Regions from separate parts of the Klebsiella sp. CSG-1 genome, predicted to be linked through region 2. Evidence: predicted binding sites of a transcription regulator. Region 2 holds the regulator's gene; each other region holds the start of a gene.
The links. The regulator CRP, encoded in region 2, controls carbon source genes, mostly activating them, when cyclic AMP is high. The targets are predictions, from matches to a motif close to ATGTGANNNNNNTCACAT.
Positions count from the first base shown of each region.

Region 1: a site for CRP is predicted at 4,336-4,353, ahead of azuC (stress response protein AzuC). Genes of this name have one in related genera too.
Region 3: a site for CRP is predicted at 1,845-1,862, ahead of AC007G_RS16195 (glycoside-pentoside-hexuronide (GPH):cation symporter). Genes of this name have one in related genera too.

Region 1 is NZ_JBWNLD010000008.1:280,503-286,611, forward strand. It holds gene AC007G_RS20080 (arabinose ABC transporter substrate-binding protein) at 1-436, opposite strand, end outside; gene AC007G_RS20085 (non-heme ferritin-like protein) at 1,330-1,833, shown strand; gene AC007G_RS20090 (MFS transporter) at 2,312-3,823, shown strand; gene AC007G_RS20095 (DUF2766 family protein) at 3,872-4,123, opposite strand; gene azuC (stress response protein AzuC) at 4,203-4,286, opposite strand; gene AC007G_RS20105 (MFS transporter) at 4,494-5,915, shown strand; gene AC007G_RS20110 (RpiB/LacA/LacB family sugar-phosphate isomerase) at 5,966-6,109, opposite strand, start outside.
Region 2 is NZ_JBWNLD010000005.1:475,449-481,557, reverse strand. It holds gene AC007G_RS15475 (nuclear transport factor 2 family protein) at 1-39, shown strand, start outside; gene AC007G_RS15470 (hydrolase) at 272-1,270, shown strand; gene AC007G_RS15465 (YheU family protein) at 1,267-1,485, shown strand; gene AC007G_RS15460 (phosphoribulokinase) at 1,521-2,390, shown strand; gene AC007G_RS15455 (OsmC family protein) at 2,491-2,895, opposite strand; gene crp (cAMP-activated global transcriptional regulator CRP) at 3,201-3,833, shown strand; gene AC007G_RS15445 (YccS/YhfK family putative transporter) at 3,886-5,964, shown strand; gene argD (bifunctional acetylornithine/succinyldiaminopimelate transaminase) at 5,954-6,109, opposite strand, start outside.
Region 3 is NZ_JBWNLD010000006.1:130,202-136,310, reverse strand. It holds gene AC007G_RS16200 (glycoside hydrolase family 43 protein) at 1-331, opposite strand, end outside; gene AC007G_RS16195 (glycoside-pentoside-hexuronide (GPH):cation symporter) at 331-1,737, opposite strand; gene aroP (aromatic amino acid transporter AroP) at 1,910-3,283, opposite strand; gene pdhR (pyruvate dehydrogenase complex transcriptional repressor PdhR) at 3,927-4,706, shown strand; gene aceE (pyruvate dehydrogenase (acetyl-transferring), homodimeric type) at 4,948-6,109, shown strand, end outside.

The DNA of each region.
Region 1 (6,109 bases), on a different contig from region 2:
TGTACAGCTCCTGACCCTGACGGGCGCCAATTTCACTGGCGGCCATCATCACCAGCGGTACGCTCTCCATCGGTTTACCTTTCGCATTAACGAACTGGTCATCGACGGTGATGACTTTCATATCGTATCCGCGCGCTTTGGCGACAATCGCCGAGCCGAGTTTCGGGTCAGGTGTGCAGATAACGAAGCCTTTTGCCCCGCTGGCCGCCAGGCTGTCGATGGCATTCAGGGTTTTCTCACCATCCGGGACCGCAATTTTAATCACCTCAAAGCCCAAATCTTTGCCGGCCTTATCGGCAAATTTCCACTCGGTTTGAAACCAGGGTTCTTCCGGTTGTTTCACCAGAAATCCGAGTTTAAGCGTTTCAGCCATAGCTGATTGTGACATAACCGCAGCGAGACCGATCGCCGCCAGCGCTTTAGTAAATTTGTGCATGGTAAACTCCAGCTTTATTTCGCTTTTCTGTAGGGAAGTATCGGACTTAATTTTTTTATCGGACGTAAAACAAGGCATTAGAAAAATTGCACACCGCACTGCCGTTGTTCATTAAGTAATAACCGGAAATCAATTCTCCATACGAGAGCATTATCACATCGCGGAATTACAGTAATTGCGTGCATAGATTTAGCGAAAAATGACATAAAAAAAGAGCCAATTGTCAGACAATTAGCTCTGCATATAGCAATATTATCCATATCATCAGCAGACTTATCCTTGTGGCTACAGCCGTCCCCCTTTCAAGGGATTTGCCGAAAGCGCTGCGCCCCCCTTCTTCAGCCGTTTCCCTTAGCGATTCGACTTCTCACAAGATGAAATATCGCTCAGGGGAATTTTATTACCGTTAATAACAGAATATACCTCCCCTCCCCATTTATCTGCTCCTGTAAAAATGACGTCACTGCCCTTTCCCGTGATTTCTTTTTTACCGAATGGTTGATGCGACATGACCGAATTATGAATCCAGGATTAAATTCATATTTAATTAATATGTCGTAGACATCATCCATATCACAAAAAATGCCGGCAAAATAAATTCAATAAAATCATAATTATATAGGCATTTAAATCAAAGAACAGACAAAGACAACACACTTTATAAGGATGTTGTAACGAAACGTAAACAGACGCACTTGAGAGTTTTCTTAGTCTACTATTAAGGGTATTCTATATATATCGGCAGGCGCTAATTAATTACCGATACACATAGGGAAAGTGCAAATTCATTATTTTGCCGACAATGTTACGCGTAAAGAGTCTCGCATTTTATCGTTCACCGGCGAAGATTCCCGACGCGTGAATGATATCTCCAGCTTAATAAGGATATTTTTATGGTCGTTCCAGGAATGGCTCAAAAACTCAATAATCAGATGAACCTTGAGTTTCATGCCTCAAATTTATATCTGCATCTCAGCGAATGGTGCGAACAGCACCGTCTGAACGGCACCGCCATCTTTTTGCGCTCCCGGGCACAATCGCACGTGACGCAGATGATGCGGGTATTCGATTTTATGAAGACCGGCGGAAACTGGCCGATCGTCAAAAACGAAGGCAGTTACCACCATAACTGTCACTCCCTCGAAGATCTGTTTACCACCACCCTGGCCGATTATGAACAGCGTAGCAGCATGCTGTCCGGGCTGACCGAAGAAGCTAAAGCGCAGTGTGACGACACCACCTGGCGCTTCCTGACGCTGCTAGAGAAAGAGCAGCAGCAGGACGGCGTACTGCTGCAAAGCGTGCTTGAAGAGGTCCGTAATGCGGATAAAGCCGGCCTGGGTATGCTGCAGACCGATCGCCGCCTGCTCAGTCTGGTGACACGTCGCCAGGATTAAGGCCGCAGCGGCGGGCACCACATCCGCCGTTCCCTCCGTGAGGCTCAATCCTGAGGGAACGGCTTCAGCGCCGCATGATAGTGCTCACCCTGACTGGCGTAACCGCATTAACCCCGCGCGGGGATGTCCTGCAAACGCTTCTGGCCACAGATCCGCATCGCGGATAAACGGCACAAGGTCATCAATCCCCCGCTTCACGCCCCCGACCATCGTGAATAACGTTCCAGCGTTCGCTATTTCTAAACATCATTTCCAGCGCTCAGGCGCCGTTCTTATTCCTGAAAAGCATTAAAAACTTTTAAGCCGATCGCATTCCTGCCCCAGGAAAGCGCGCAGCGGATGATTAGTGACGACGATCACTTTTCGTCATCGACTTTAAGAATATAAAAACAGCGTTTCAAAAATTTAAAACATGGGGTTTATATTAATGGCAAGATACGCGGCTTCAACCTCACAAGGGTTGCAGGGAAGACCGATTTTGTTACGCCATCAGCTCGCCTACGGCGGCGGTAATTTGCTGGGGAGCGGCGCGCTGGCGATCAGCGGCGCCTGGCTACTTTATTTCTACACCACCTTCTGCGGACTGACGCTGATTGAAGCGTCGTTTATTTTTTCCGTCGCCAGCATCATCGATGCGATCAGCAACCCGTTAATGGGTTACCTGACCGATAACTTCGGTAAAACGCGGCTCGGCAAACGCTTCGGACGCCGACGTTTCTTTTTATTGATCGGCATACCGCTGATGATGTTTTACCCGCTGCTGTGGGTTGAGGGGCTTGGTTTCTGGTACTACCTCTGCACCTACGTCGTCTTTGAGATTATTTATACCTCAGTCATGGTGCCTTATGAAACCTTAGCCACTGAAATGACCGACGACTTCTCATTACGCTCTAAACTGACCGGCTATAAAGCCATTTTCGGCAAGCTCGCCAACTTCCTCGCGGCATTCATCCCTGGTCAGTTTATCCTGTTGTACGGCAAAGACTCCGCCACACCGTTCTTCCTGACCGGGCTGACCTACGGCGCTATTCTGATTATCGCCATCTCCTGCCTGTGGTTTTGCAGCTGGGAGCGTCCGCGTGAAGAAGAAGTTCGCGTGAGCGAGAAAAAAGGCCTGTTCTCGACCCTGCTGATGCTGGCGAAGGATATGCGTTCGACCTTCTATCTACGCGTGTTCCGCAAACATCTTGGGATGTATCTCTGCGGTTTCGGCGCAGAATGGCTGTTTGCCTCGATCTTTACCTACTTCGTTATCTTTGTCCTGCAGCACGATCCGGCGATGGTTGCCGGGCTGAACAGCCTGAACTCGATTCTGCAGCTGCTCTCTACGGCGCTGTTTATCGGCCTGTGCGTGAAAAAGGGGTTCAGCAAGCCCTATATTCTGGCGCTGAGCATCGTGATTTTCTCCGTGTTGCTGTACACCTCGCTGTGGTTTTTCCATCTACCTGCCCATCTGGCAACCATCCTGATGTTTGGGATCACGGTGCTGTTTGGCCTGGGTACCGGCGGCGTGTACTACATTCCATGGACCGTTTACACCTTCCTCGCCGATGTTGATGAGATCTATACCGGCCGCCGCCGCGAAGGGATTTACGCGGGTGCCATGACCTTCTCCGGAAAAATCCTGCGTTCGATTATTGTCTTCACGATGGGAGCCATTCTCAGCTTCTACGGGTTCCAGTCTAAAGCGCATACGCAACCAGAAAGCGCCGTGACCGCCATTGCGGTGGTGTTCTGTAGCGGCGTGATCCTGCTGGCGCTGGCGGCCATTGTCTTCAGCAAGCAGATGAAACTGGATCGCAAAGCGCACCTGGTCGTACTGCAGGAAGTGGCGCGGATTAAAGCCGGCGGTAAGGTTAGCGATATTCCGCCCGATGTGCGCATCATTGTGGAGGATTTAGTCGGCCACCGTTATGAAGAGTGCTGGGGCAACAGTAAGCTCTTTAAGGATCAGCAGCCGGCGCCGGCAAGGACCGCTATCTCTCATTAACGTCTGGTTCTCGCCCCGCCATCGACAACGATAGCGGGGCGAAACAACTTAGTGTGCTTCACCCTGCGGCGTAAACTTAAGCTCAATCAGCGCAATCGCTTTTTGAACCGCGCGCAGCGTCACCGGATCGGCCGAAGCCGGATGGCTGGCAAAATCGATGGCTTTCAGTTGGGTGGTCATTTTTTCGCGCACTTCAACAGGGGCGATGACATCAATGACGTCGAGAATCTGTTTGATAACCAACTGGCAGGCGACAACGTCAGAAACCAGTTCGTCTTGTTCGGTGAGATGTTGAGACATTTATTACTCCTTTTTCGAGGAGCGTAATAGTAACCTAAATCCCGAGAGATAAAAAAACCTGCCGCAGCAGGTTTTTTTATCAGAACATACCGACAGGCGGTACATCTTTGAATGTTTTGCAGTACTGCTCGAACATGCTCTTCAGAATTTTGCGCAGTTTCATGAAGCGACTCCGGTTTTGTTATGCAGGTGTTACTGTTGATGGGCTTATAATATGACTTGCATCACATAAATCAATAAAAATATGCGGTAACTCACAATTTTTTCACAAAAATAATTTATAAATTAAACAAAAATGAGGGAAATCGCAGAGTTAAGAGCCTGCCGGTTTTTCCTGCGATCAGAACCTCACCAGCCGATGGCAGACACAATGAGTACAGATATCTCTTCACGAGAAGGCCGCGCCTTCTCCGCTCCCGCGCTGCTGGTTGCCGGGGCATTTTTCATGGAGTTTCTTGACGGGACGGTAATCGCTACCGCGCTGCCGGACATGGCAAAGGATTTTGGCATTGCGGCGGTTGACCTGAATATCGGTATCAGCGCCTACCTGATTACGCTGGCGGTATTGATCCCGGCCAGCGGCTGGATTGCCGATCGCTTCGGCGCGCGTCAGATCTTCACGCTGGCGTTGGCCATTTTTACGCTGGCCTCAGTTTTTTGCGGCTTTGCCAGCAACGTGGACACCTTTGTCGCTATGCGTATCCTTCAGGGAATGGGTGGCGCGCTGATGGTGCCCGTCGGCCGTCTGGCGGTGCTGCGGACCACGCCAAAAGATCAGCTCATCAAAGCAATTGCCACATTGACATGGCCGGCGCTGGTGGCGCCGATCATCGGTCCACCGCTGGGTGGCTTTATTACCCGCTATGCCAGCTGGCACTGGATATTCTTTATTAATGTTCCTCTGGGATTGATAGCCATTGCGCTGTCGCTGCGTATTATTCCCGCTATCCGCGAAGAGGAGCGACGTCCCTTTGACCTTCCCGGCTTCTTTGCGACATCGGTTGCCATGGTGAGCCTGGTGAGCGCCATGGAGTTGCTTGGCGATACCCGGCCGCAAGGCTGGGCAACCCTGCTCCTGCTGGGGCTCGGTACAGGATGCATGCTGTTCGCTCTGCGCCATTTCCGCCGGGCAGAGTGGCCGATGGTGCGTCTGGATGCGCTACAGGTGCCCACCTTTCGGGTTACGATGTACGGAGGGTCGCTTTTCCGCGCTTCCATCAGCGCCGTTCCCTTTCTGTTGCCGCTGCTGTTTCAGGTCGGCTTTGGTATGGATCCTTTCCATTCCGGGCTGCTGGTACTGGCGGTGTTTGTCGGCAACTTCACCATTAAACCCGCGACCACCCCGCTCATTCGTTGGCTCGGCTTCCGTCGGCTACTGTTGATAAACGGGGCGCTAAACGTCATCTCACTGCTCGCCTGTGCTTTTTTAACGCCGCAGACCCCGATCTGGCTCATTTGCATGATCCTGTACCTCGGCGGCGTATTCCGCTCGATTCAGTTTACCGGCGTGAGCACGCTTGCTTTTGCCGATGTTCCGCCCGCGCAGATGAGCTACGCCAATACGTTGTTCAGTACCGCGTCGCAGCTGGCCGTGGGTCTGGGGATCACGCTCGGCGCGATCGGCATTCGCATGGGTGAAAAAGCCAGTGAGTGGTTAAGCCTGACGGCAGTGCCGGGAATCAGCTTCCGGCTCTCCTTCGTCTTTATTGCCTTCATTTGTCTGGTGGGAATGGTGGATAGTTTGCGGTTGAGTAAAGATGCCGGCAGCAGCGTCTCGGAGAGAAAAAAATAAAAGTAAAAAGGCCAGCGGAAGCTGGCCTTATTGGAAAAAAAACCGAGGGCTTAGCCGACTATCTGGCGGACAAAAGCTTCGATCTCTTTATCCTGGCAGTTCTCGAAGAAGCACTGCTGGAAACGCGGGCCGGAGACAGCCGTTTTGACCAGTTCCGGATCGATAGCGCGCAGAGTATCCAGATAGTTATCTTT
Region 2 (6,109 bases):
GTTCCGGAAAAAACCGCCAGCGGCAACAGCATGTTTTGAGCCAGCCCCACGGCCATTCGCTCCTGGCGGGGCCGTTTCCCCTTCCAGCCCTCCCGGGTAGCGGGTCATCCTTATCCCGCAAGAGCAGTCCTCATCCGGCTTCAATTTCGTGTAACCTATAGCGCAGGCCGCAAGACCACATATTGGATAACCTGCGCACTTCATGCGCGGTATACTGTTTTATAAGATGATTAACTGCTCTGGTGCTATGGTTGAAATCACCCCCACAGAAATGACGCCCCCCGAAGACGACTCGCGCGAGTTTCACCCTATGCGCGGCGTGGGCAATCGTCATCTGCAGACCATGCTGCCGCGCCTGATTCGCCGTAAGCTGGGATTCACGCCGCACTGGCAGCGACTTGAACTCCCGGACGGTGATTTTGTCGATCTGGCGTGGAGCGAAGACCCCGCCGGGGCGCAACATAAACCGCGACTGGTCGTGTTCCACGGGCTGGAGGGCAGCCTGCACAGCCCCTATGCTCATGGCCTTATCCATGCAGCCATGCAGCGCGGCTGGCTGGGCGTGGTGATGCATTTCCGCGGCTGTAGCGGCGAACCCAATCGCAATAACCGCATCTATCATTCGGGTGAAACCGAAGATGGCAGCTGGTTCCTGCACTGGCTACAACGCGAATGGGGTGCGGTGCCGACCGCCGCCGTCGGCTATTCGCTGGGCGGCAATATGCTGGGCTGCCTGCTGGCCGAAGAAGGCGATAATGTCCCGTTGGATGCCGCGGTTATTGTCTCAGCCCCGTTCATGCTCGAAGCCTGCAGCTATCATATGGACAAGGGCTTTTCCCGGGTCTATCAACGTTATCTGCTCAATCTGTTAAAGGCCAACGCCGCGCGTAAGCTGAAAGCCTATCCCGGCTCGCTACCGGTTGATCTGCGCCAGCTCAAAGGTATGCGCCGCATCCGCGAGTTTGACGATATGATCACTGCCCGGATTCACGGATTTGCGGATGCGCTGGACTACTATCGCCAGTGTAGCGCAATGCCGCGGCTCAGCGACATTACTAAACCGACGTTGATCATTCATGCGAAGGACGATCCTTTTATGGACCACCACTCCATTCCGCCGCAAGAGCAACTCCCGGTAAATGTCGAGTATCAGCTGACAGAAAATGGCGGACACGTCGGATTCGTCGGCGGCACGCTGCGCAAGCCGGAAATGTGGCTGGAAAAGCGTATCCCGGACTGGTTAACCCGTTGGTTGGGAGCACAAAAATGATTATTCCCTGGCACGATCTGGATCCCGAAACGCTGGATAACCTGATCGAAAGCTTTGTGTTGCGTGAAGGCACCGATTATGGTGAACATGAACGCTCGCTGGCGGATAAAGTCGCCGACGTCAAACAGCAATTGAAAAGCGGAGAAGCCGTACTGGTGTGGTCAGAACTGCACGAGACGGTCAATATCATGCCCCGCAAGCAGTTTCACGGCTAAGGCGGCGCCACACATCGTTTAATCTGGGAGTTGTTATGTCTGCCAAACATCCGGTGATTGCCGTCACGGGCTCCAGCGGCGCGGGAACCACGACCACCAGCCTCGCCTTTCGTAAAATTTTCGCACAGCTAAACCTGCGTGCCGCTGAGGTGGAAGGCGACAGCTTCCATCGCTATACCCGCCCGGAAATGGACATGGCGATCCGCAAAGCGCGCGATCAGGGGAAACACATCAGCTACTTCGGTCCGGAAGCCAACGACTTCGGTCTGTTGGAAAACACCTTCCTTGAGTACGGGCGTAACGGTAGCGGCCAGTCGCGCAAGTATTTGCATACCTATGATGAGGCGGTGCCGTGGAATCAGGTGCCGGGCACATTCACACCGTGGCAACCGCTACCGGAACCGACCGATGTCCTGTTTTATGAAGGGCTGCACGGCGGGGTTGTTACGCCGCAGTATAACGTCGCGCAGAATGTCGACCTGCTGGTCGGCGTGGTGCCTATCGTCAACCTGGAATGGATTCAGAAGCTCATCCGCGATACCAGTGAACGCGGCCACTCCCGTGAAGCGGTGATGGATTCCGTGGTCCGTTCAATGGAAGACTATATCAACTTCATCACGCCGCAGTTTTCGCGCACCCATATCAACTTCCAGCGCGTTCCCACTGTCGACACCTCCAACCCGTTTGCGGCGAAGGGCATTCCGTCATTGGATGAAAGCTTTGTGGTGATCCATTTCCGCAACCTGCAGGATATCGATTTCCCCTGGCTGCTGGCGATGCTGCAGGGGTCGTTTATCTCGCATATCAATACGCTGGTGGTGCCTGGCGGGAAAATGGGGCTGGCGATGGAGCTCATCATGACGCCGCTAGTCGAACGACTGATGGAAGGGAAGAAAATCAGTTAACCACGTTAAAAAACCCCGAGCGCCTGGCGCTAAGCGGGGTTTTCGTCCTTCACTCACGGCTCCCGGATAAGGCGTTTGCGTCGCTCTCCGGGAAGGCTGCTTAGCCTTCCACCACTTCATAGGTGTGGGTGATATTCACCGCTTTTTGCAGCATCAGCGCCACCGAGCAGTATTTCTCCGCCGACAGATCCACCGCACGGGAAACGGCCGCCTCTTTCAGCTCCTTACCGGTGACGATAAAATGCATGTTGATATGGGTAAACAGGCGCGGCGCCTCTTCCCGACGTTCAGACGTCAGCTTGACTTCACAGTTGGTCACGTTGTGACGACCTTTCTGCAAAATAGACACGACATCGATCGCGCTACATCCGCCCGCCGCCATCAGCACCATCTCCATTGGGCTTGGCGCTTTATCTCCGGAGTTGCCGTCCATCAGAATCTGGTGACCTGACGCCGACTCTCCGATGAAGGTTAACCCTTCAACCCATTTCACACGAGCTTGCATAAAATTTAACTCCGAGGTTGCAATTTTCCTGACAGATTACGCGTACATAACAATTCTCGCAACGGAAGGCGACCTGCATCATGCTGAAGCGAGACACCAGGAGACATGCGGCAAAAGCTATGCTAAAACAGTCGGGATGCTACAGTATTACATTGATGTACTGCATGTATGCAGAGGAGTTCACATTACAGGCTGAAGAAAACTCACCAGCCGTTTCCCAGGCATAGGGAAACAATACGATTGCATGCCCGGATGCCGTGTAGTGTCGGCACCCGGAGATAGCTTATAACAGAGGATAACCGCGCATGGTGCTTGGCAAACCGCAAACAGACCCTACCCTCGAATGGTTCTTGTCTCATTGCCACATTCATAAGTACCCATCTAAAAGCACGCTGATCCACCAGGGTGAAAAAGCAGAAACGTTGTACTACATCGTCAAAGGCTCTGTGGCTGTGCTCATCAAGGATGAAGAAGGTAAAGAGATGATCCTCTCTTACCTCAACCAGGGCGATTTCATCGGTGAATTAGGCTTGTTTGAAGAAGGCCAGGAGCGTAGCGCCTGGGTACGTGCGAAAACCGCATGTGAAGTGGCCGAAATCTCCTACAAAAAATTCCGTCAGCTCATTCAGGTTAACCCGGATATCCTGATGCGCCTGTCGTCGCAGATGGCTCGCCGTCTGCAGGTGACCTCAGAAAAAGTGGGTAACCTTGCCTTCCTCGACGTCACCGGGCGCATCGCTCAGACGCTGTTGAACCTGGCAAAACAGCCGGATGCGATGACCCACCCTGATGGTATGCAAATTAAAATTACCCGTCAGGAAATTGGTCAGATCGTTGGCTGTTCCCGCGAAACCGTTGGCCGTATCCTGAAGATGCTGGAAGATCAGAACCTGATCTCCGCACACGGTAAAACTATCGTCGTATACGGTACGCGTTAAGTCGATAAAACGGCGTGTTGCTTACGCAACACGCCGTTTTTGTTTTCCCTCTATGTGGCGCAGGCTGATTTACCACCCGGAAGTCAACTATGCACTGCGGCAAACGCTGGTGTTGTGTTTGCCTGTCGCAATCGGTCTCCTCCTCGGTCACTTACAGCAAGGTCTGCTGTTTTCGCTGGTGCCCGCCTGCTGTAACGTCGCCGGTCTGGATACGCCGCACAAACGCTTTTTTAAACGTCTGATTATTGGCGGCTCGCTGTTTGCCGGCTGTAGCCTGGTGGTCCAGCTTCTTCTTCAGCAGGATATCCCGCTGCCCTTGATTCTCAGCGGCCTGGCGCTACTGCTGGGCGTAACGGCGGAGATCAGCTCTCTGCACGCCAGGCTTCTGCCCGCGTCGTTAATTGCCGCAATCTTTACCCTGAGCCTTGCCGGGAACATGCCCGTCTGGGAGCCACTGCTGATCTACGCCCTCGGGACGCTGTGGTACGGCCTGTTTAACTGGTTCTGGTTTTGGCTATGGCGCGAGCAGCCGCTGCGCGAATCGCTGAGCCTGCTTTATCGCGAGCTGGCTAACTACTGCGAAGCCAAATACAGCCTGCTGACCCAGCATATCGATCCCACCACTTCACTGCCGCCGCTGCTCACGCGCCAGCAGAAGGTGGTGGACCTGATCACCCAATGCTACCAGCAGATGCATATGCTGGCGGCGAACCAGCGCAATGACCACAAGCGCCTGCTGCGGGCATTTCAGATGGCGCTGGATTTGCAGGAACATATCTCCGTCAGCCTGCACCAACCCGAAGAAGTACAAAAACTGGTAGAGCGCAGCCATGCCGAGGCGGTGATCCGCTGGAACGCACAAACCGTTGCCGCACGCCTGCGGGTGCTGGCCGATGACATTCTCTACCACCGCTACCCGCAACGCTTTCATATGGATAAGCAAATCGGCGCGCTGGAGAAAATCGCCTGGCAGCATCCGGACAACCCGGTAGGGCAGTTCTGCGCCTGGCACTTCAGCCGAATAGCCCGGGTGCTGCGTACCCAGCGCCCGCTGTATGCTCGCAACCTGATGGCGGATAAAGAGCGCCGTCTGCCGCTGCTGCCCGCGCTAAAGAGCTATCTCTCATTAAAATCGCCGGCGCTACGTAACGCTGCGCGTATCTGCGTGATGTTAACGGCCGCGAGCCTGATGGGAAGCGCCCTGAACCTTCCCAAGCCTTACTGGATCCTGATGACGGTGCTTTTTGTGACCCAAAACGGCTACGGCGCGACGCGGGTACGTATCGTCCATCGGGCGGCAGGTACACTTGCCGGTCTGGCTATCGCCGGCCTGGCGCTGCACTTTCACGTCCCGGAGGGTTATACGCTCTCCGCGATGCTGCTCGTCACGCTGCTGAGCTACCTGATTATTCGCAAGCATTATGGCTGGGCGATGGTTGGCTTTACCGTGACGGCGGTGTATACCCTGCAGCTTCTGACGCTCAACGGCGAGCAGTATATTGTCGCCAGGCTTATCGATACGCTTATCGGCTGCCTTATCGCCTTTGGCGGCATGGTCTGGCTATGGCCGCAATGGCAAAGCGGGCTACTGCGTAAAAACGCTCACGACGCGCTGGAAGCCGATCAGGAAGCGATCAGGCTAATTCTCAGCGACGATCATCAGGCCCCGGCGCTGGCCTATCGCCGGATGCGCGTCAATCAGGCACATAACTCGCTGTATAACTCGCTGAATCAGGCCATGCAGGAACCCGGTTTTAACACACATTATCTTGATGATATGAAACTGTGGGTCACCCACAGCCAGTTTATTGTTGAGCATATCAACGCCATGACCACCCTCGCCCGCGAGCACAATATGCTGACGCCGGAGCTGGCCCGGCGTTACCTGGAATCCTGTGAGATTGCGCTCCAGCGCTGTCAACAGCGGCTGGACTCCGACGGTCCCGGCAGCGCTGGCGATGTGAATATTATGGAGTCGCAGGATGTGGAGGTGAGCCGGGGCCCGTTAAGTACAATGGAGCAGCATCTGCAGCGGATCCTCGACCATCTGAACACCATGCACACCATCTCCTCGGTGGCATGGCGTCAGCGCCCGCATCACGGTATCTGGCTACGCGCGATTAAGCGTTAAGAACCTGCTTTATCGCCTGGGCAAAGCGGGCCATACCTTCAGCAATATCCTTCTCGTCGATGACCAGCGAAGGGACAAAACGCATCACATCCGGCCCGGCATTCAGCACCATCACGCCCGCATCTGCCGCGGCATAGAGAAAATC
Region 3 (6,109 bases), on a different contig from region 2:
CGCTGTCGGCACATTCGAGGACAAACATCCGGTGCTGGAACATCCCGAGTTGGTCCAGGTCGTGGGTGTGAGCGGCGGCAAAATAGATATACCATTTCCCGTCAATTTCATGCAGTTCCGGTGCCCAGATGAGCTGGCTCATCGGGCCGCTCTCCGGTTTACGCCAGACCACCACCGGCGGCGCTTCGCGCAGGCCTTCCAGCGTCGCCGCGCGACGAATCTCCAGCCGGTCATATTCCGGGACCGAGGCGATAAAATAGTAGTGATCCTGATGGCGCAGAATATAGGGGTCCGCGCGTTGTTCAATAAACGGATTAGGCCAGTTGCTCATCAAGCTTTCCTTATGTGTTCACTGGTTTTGAGATCCTGCCAGGTATTGAGTTCCTCATAGTTAGCGCGACGTTTTTCCAGGTCCGCCTGGATTTGGCACATAAACTCGCGGTTGACCTTCAGCATCCGCACGACGCCTGCGGTAATCAGGTAGCCAATACCTGGAATGATGCTGAACAGCAGCACGATACCGTTTACCGCCGAGGCGCTCTGCTCTTTAGCACCGGCATCGTAACCGTACCAGGAGAGCAGGAAACCGACCATCGCGCCCGCTACCGCCAGCCCGACTTTCAGGAAGAAAAGATTACCGGAGAAGCTGATCCCGGTGATGCGTTTGCCGGTTTTCCACTCGCCGTAATCATCGACGTCAGCCATCAGGGACCAGTGCAGCGGCGACGGGATCTGATGCAGGATGTTGAGCAGGAAGTAGAGCACCATAATCATCATGGTGGCATGTGGGTCAAAGAAGTAGAACGCGCAGGAGAAAATCGCCAGGGCGATATTGGTCCAGAAGAAGACCTGCAGCTTACACCAGCGATCGGTCAGCACTTTTGCCAGCATACTGCCGATCATCATCCCGACGACGCCGAGGCTGATAAACAGCGTCGCAAAGTGGGTGCTTTGCTGCATGACCCAGGTCACGTAGTACATGGTGGCGGCCATGCGGATAAACCCGGGGCAGACGTTGCACAGCGTTAACAGCAGGATGCGAACCCACTGATCGTTTTTCCAGACGTCCTTAAAGTCTTGCTTCAGTTCATCATGGGTCTGCACCGCCGGGCGCACGCGTTCACGGACGGTGGCGAAGCAGAATAAAAACATACACATACCAATTGCAGCCAGTACGGTCATCGCCATCTGATAACCTTTGGCTTTATCAGCGCCACCGAACCAGTCGGCCATCGGCAGCAGCGTCAGCGACAGCAGCAGCGTGGCAATACCGACCATAACAAAACGATACGACTGGCAGGCGACGCGCTCCTGCGGATCGTTAGTAATCACGCTGCCTAACGAGCAGTAGGGAATGTTAATCGCGGTATAGGTCAGCGAGAGCAGGAAGTAGGTGACGAAGGCATAGATAACTTTGCTGTGATAGGTCCATTCCGGCGTGGTGAACATCAGGACGCTGAACAGCGCGTAGGGGAAGGCCATCCACAGCAGCCACGGACGGAAGCGGCCATATTTACTGCGCGTACGATCGGCCATGGCGCCCATGATCGGGTCGGTCACAGCATCGATGACGCGTACTGAGAGTAACAAAATGCCCACTAACGCTGGCGCGAGGCCAAAAATATCGGTGTAAAAGTAGTTAACAAACAGCATGATGGCGCCAAATATGATGTTGCATCCGGCATCGCCCATCCCATAGCCAATCTTTTCTCTCACTGAAAGTTTATTGCCTGCCATCTGGAGATCTCCCCGTTGCGGTATGGAGAGAATTATTTGCGCAATCACCGATAAATGCGTTGCAGTATCAGGTCGACGATATGGATAGAACGACTGTGGAAGGGAAAGTGTGAACCAGATAACAATGCTCTGTGCCCGCCATGACGGGACGGGCACAGAATAGTGAGATGTATTATTGTGCTTTTAGTGCGCTGGCGCTTTTCTGTTTAAACAGATAGCCGATACCCAGAATCGCAATCCATACCGGGATCAGGTAAACGGAAATCGCCATGCCCGGCGTCATCAGCATAATCACCAGCACCGCCACCATGAACAGCAGGCAGACCCAGTTGCCGACCGGGTAAAACAGCGCCGGGAAGCGTGAAACCACGCCCTGCTGCTGCTTAGCGCGACGGAACTTCATATGCGCCAGGCTAATCATCGCCCAGTTAATCACCAGCGCGGAGACCACCAGCGCCATGAGCAGGCCAAAGGCCGACTCCGGTGCGAAGTAGTTAATCAGGACGCACAGCGCGGTGACCACGGCAGAGACCAGAATGGTATTGACCGGCACGCCGCGCTTATCAACGCTCATCAGCGCTTTCGGGGCGTTCCCCTGCTGGGCCAGACCGAACAACATGCGGCTGTTGCAGTATACGCAGCTGTTATACACGGACAGCGCAGCGGTCAGCACCACGACGTTCAGGGCGTTGGCCACAAAGGTATCACCCAGCTCGTGGAAGATCAGCACGAACGGACTGGTGTCTGCGGTGACGCGCGTCCACGGCAGCAGTGAAAGCAGAACGGCCAGCGAGCCCACATAGAAAATCAGGATACGGTAGATAACCTGGTTGGTGGCTTTCGGGATGCTCTGTTCCGGATTATCCGCTTCAGCAGCCGTGATCCCGACCAGCTCCAGACCACCAAATGAGAACATGATAATCGCCATCATCATCACCAGCCCGGTGAAGCCATGCGGCAGGAACCCGCCCTGGTCCCACAGGTTGCGTACGGTTGCCTGCGGGCCGCCGTTGCCGCTGAACAGCAGCCAGCCGCCAAACAGAATCATCGCCACAACGGCCACCACTTTAATAATGGCGAACCAGAACTCCATTTCACCAAACACTTTCACGTTGGTCAGGTTAATAGCATTGATGGCAATAAAGAACACCGCGGCGGATACCCAGGTTGGGATCTCGGGCCACCAGAACTGAATATATTTCCCGACGGCGGTCAACTCGGCCATGGCCACCAGAACGTACAGTACCCAGTAGTTCCAACCGGAAGCAAAGCCGGCAAAACCGCCCCAGTATTTATACGCAAAATGACTGAATGAACCTGCCACCGGCTCTTCTACAACCATCTCACCCAGCTGACGCATGATCAGGAAGGCGATAAAACCGGCGATCGCATAGCCCAGAATAATCCCGGGGCCGGCGGACTGAATAACGGATGCACTGCCCAGAAACAGGCCGGTGCCGATAGCGCCGCCCAGAGCAATAAGCTGAATATGGCGGTTTTTCAGGCCGCGCTTGAGCCGATCGCCATGCTGTTGACCTTCCATCATGAAACCTCGTGTGTGGTTATTATGTTTATACGCGTCGTCCTTCAGGCTACTGCTTCGTTGTCTGTCCCTGCCAGATAGCATAGCTATCTAAATTCAAGGGCGTTTTGGTCAGCTCTGTCCTGATTGATTCAGCTTACATATTGTTGTGTGGTGTAATTGCGAAATTCCGTTTTCGTATTGATTTCTTTACGGAAGGCGAAACATAAAAACACCAAAAGGCCTTTCGTCTCACCGAGAATAGTGATAAGCGCGAGTGAATGCACCTGCTTTATGAAGGGATGATGACGAAGCGAGCAAAAAGAAACCATTTGTAAATAGCAGGCCGGTGAAAGCAATTCGCCTGAGGTGGCTGGATATTCACTATTTATGAATAATTAATTGAGTTTTGCTGAGTTGAATCGGTTCAGATAGCCTAATTTTTCGTTTCATAAACGTTAACGCTACCTCTTATGGGGTAAACACATCATTTGTGTGAAGTTACAATTCTGAAATGTTATTTCTGTAAGGTTGTTAAAATGTGCGTGGTTTCCTGATTTCAATCAAAACCTGTATGGACAGAAGGTGAATACTTTGTTACTTTACCGCTACGAACTGCGAATTGGTAAGACCAATTGACTACGGGCTAATGGCAGAGACAGGGAATATGGCCTACAGCAAAATCCGCCAACCAAAACTATCTGATGTGATAGAGCAGCAGCTTGAGTTTTTAATCCTTGAGGGGACCTTACGCCCCGGTGAAAAACTCCCGCCTGAACGCGAACTGGCCAAACAGTTCGACGTTTCCCGCCCCTCGCTGCGTGAGGCGATTCAACGCCTCGAAGCCAAGGGCTTGTTGCTTCGTCGCCAGGGCGGTGGAACTTTTGTACAGAGCAGCCTGTGGCAGAGCTTCAGCGACCCGCTGGTCGAGCTACTGTCCGATCACCCTGAATCCCAATTTGATCTGCTGGAAACCCGCCACGCGCTGGAAGGCATCGCGGCTTATTACGCGGCGCTACGCAGCAATGATGCTGACCGCGAACGTATTCGCGAGCTGCATCAGGCTATCGAACGGGCTCAGCAGTCTGGCGACCTTGACGCCGAATCTGACGCCGTCGTCCAGTATCAAATTGCCGTCACCGAAGCGGCGCACAATGTCGTGCTGCTCCATCTGCTACGCTGCATGGAGCCGATGCTCGCGCAAAACGTTCGTCAGAACTTTGAATTGTTGTATGCCCGTCGGGAGATGCTTCCGCAGGTCAGCAATCATCGCACTCGTATTTTCGAGGCGATAATCGCCGGAGAGCCGGAGCAGGCGCGTGAAGCGTCGCATCGACACCTGGCGTTCATTGAAGAAATTTTGCTGGATCGTAGCCGTGAGGAGAGTCGTCGAGAACGCTCACTGCGTCGTTTACAGCAACGGAAAGATGAGAACTCCGGTTCTTAAGCGCCATTTTTAGAGCGCGGCAACTAAACGCAGAACCTGTCTTATTGCACTTTTAGTTGTTCAAAATAATTTTGGATGTATCGCGGCGGCAAGCGCGCGAATTCCCTGGAGCATAGTGAACTATGTGACAGGGATGAGGAAGCGCAGCCAACAAAGATACAGCCGGAAGTATGAAGAACAAAGAGTGCAATGGGACAGGTTCCAGATTAATCAACGATTAGATAGATAAGGAATACCCCCCATGTCAGAACGTTTACCAAATGACGTGGATCCGATCGAAACTCGCGACTGGCTACAGGCGATCGAATCGGTCATCCGTGAAGAAGGTGTTGAGCGTGCTCAGTATCTGATTGACCAACTCCTTTCTGAAGCCCGCAAAGGCGGGGTGAAGGTTGCTGCTGGCACATCTACAGGCAGTTACGTCAACACTATTGCCGTTGAAGACGAACCGGAATATCCGGGGAATCTGGATCTGGAACGTCGAATTCGTTCTGCGATTCGTTGGAACGCCATCATGACCGTTCTGCGCGCATCGAAAAAAGATCTGGAACTGGGTGGCCACATGGCTTCCTTCCAGTCCTCCGCAACGTTCTATGAAGTGTGCTTTAACCACTTCTTCCGTGCGCGCAACGAGCAGGATGGCGGCGACCTGGTTTACTTCCAGGGCCACATTTCTCCGGGCGTATACGCACGTGCGTTCCTCGAAGGCCGTCTGACCGAAGAGCAGATGAACAACTTCCGTCAGGAAGTTCACGGTAACGGTCTGTCCTCTTATCCGCACCCGAAACTGATGCCGGAATTCTGGCAGTTCCCGACCGTCTCCATGGGTCTGGGCCCAATCGGCGCTATCTATCAGGCGAAATTCCTCAAGTATCTGGAACACCGCGGTCTGAAAGACACCTCTAAACAAACCGTTTATGCCTTCCTGGGCGACGGCGAGATGGACGAGCCGGAATCTAAAGGCGCTATCACCATCGCGACCCGTGAAAAACTGGATAACCTGGTCTTCGTCATCAACTGCAACCTGCAGCGTCTGGACGGCCCGGTCACCGGTAACGGCAAAATCATTAACGAGCTGGAAGGTATCTTCGCCGGTGCCGGCTGGAACGTTATCAAGGTTATCTGGGGCGGTCGTTGGGATGAGCTGCTGCGTAAAGACACCAGCGGTAAGCTGATTCAGCTGATGAACGAAACCGTTGACGGTGACTACCAGACCTTCAAATCCAAAGATGGCGCGTACGTTCGCGAGCACTTCTTCGGTAAATATCCGGAAACCGCCGCGCTGGTTGCCGACTGGACTGACGAGCAGATCTGGGCTCTGAACCGCGGTGGTCACGATCCGAAGAAAGTCTTTGCTGCACTGAAAAAAGCGCAGGAGACCAAAGGCAAAGCGACCGTTATCC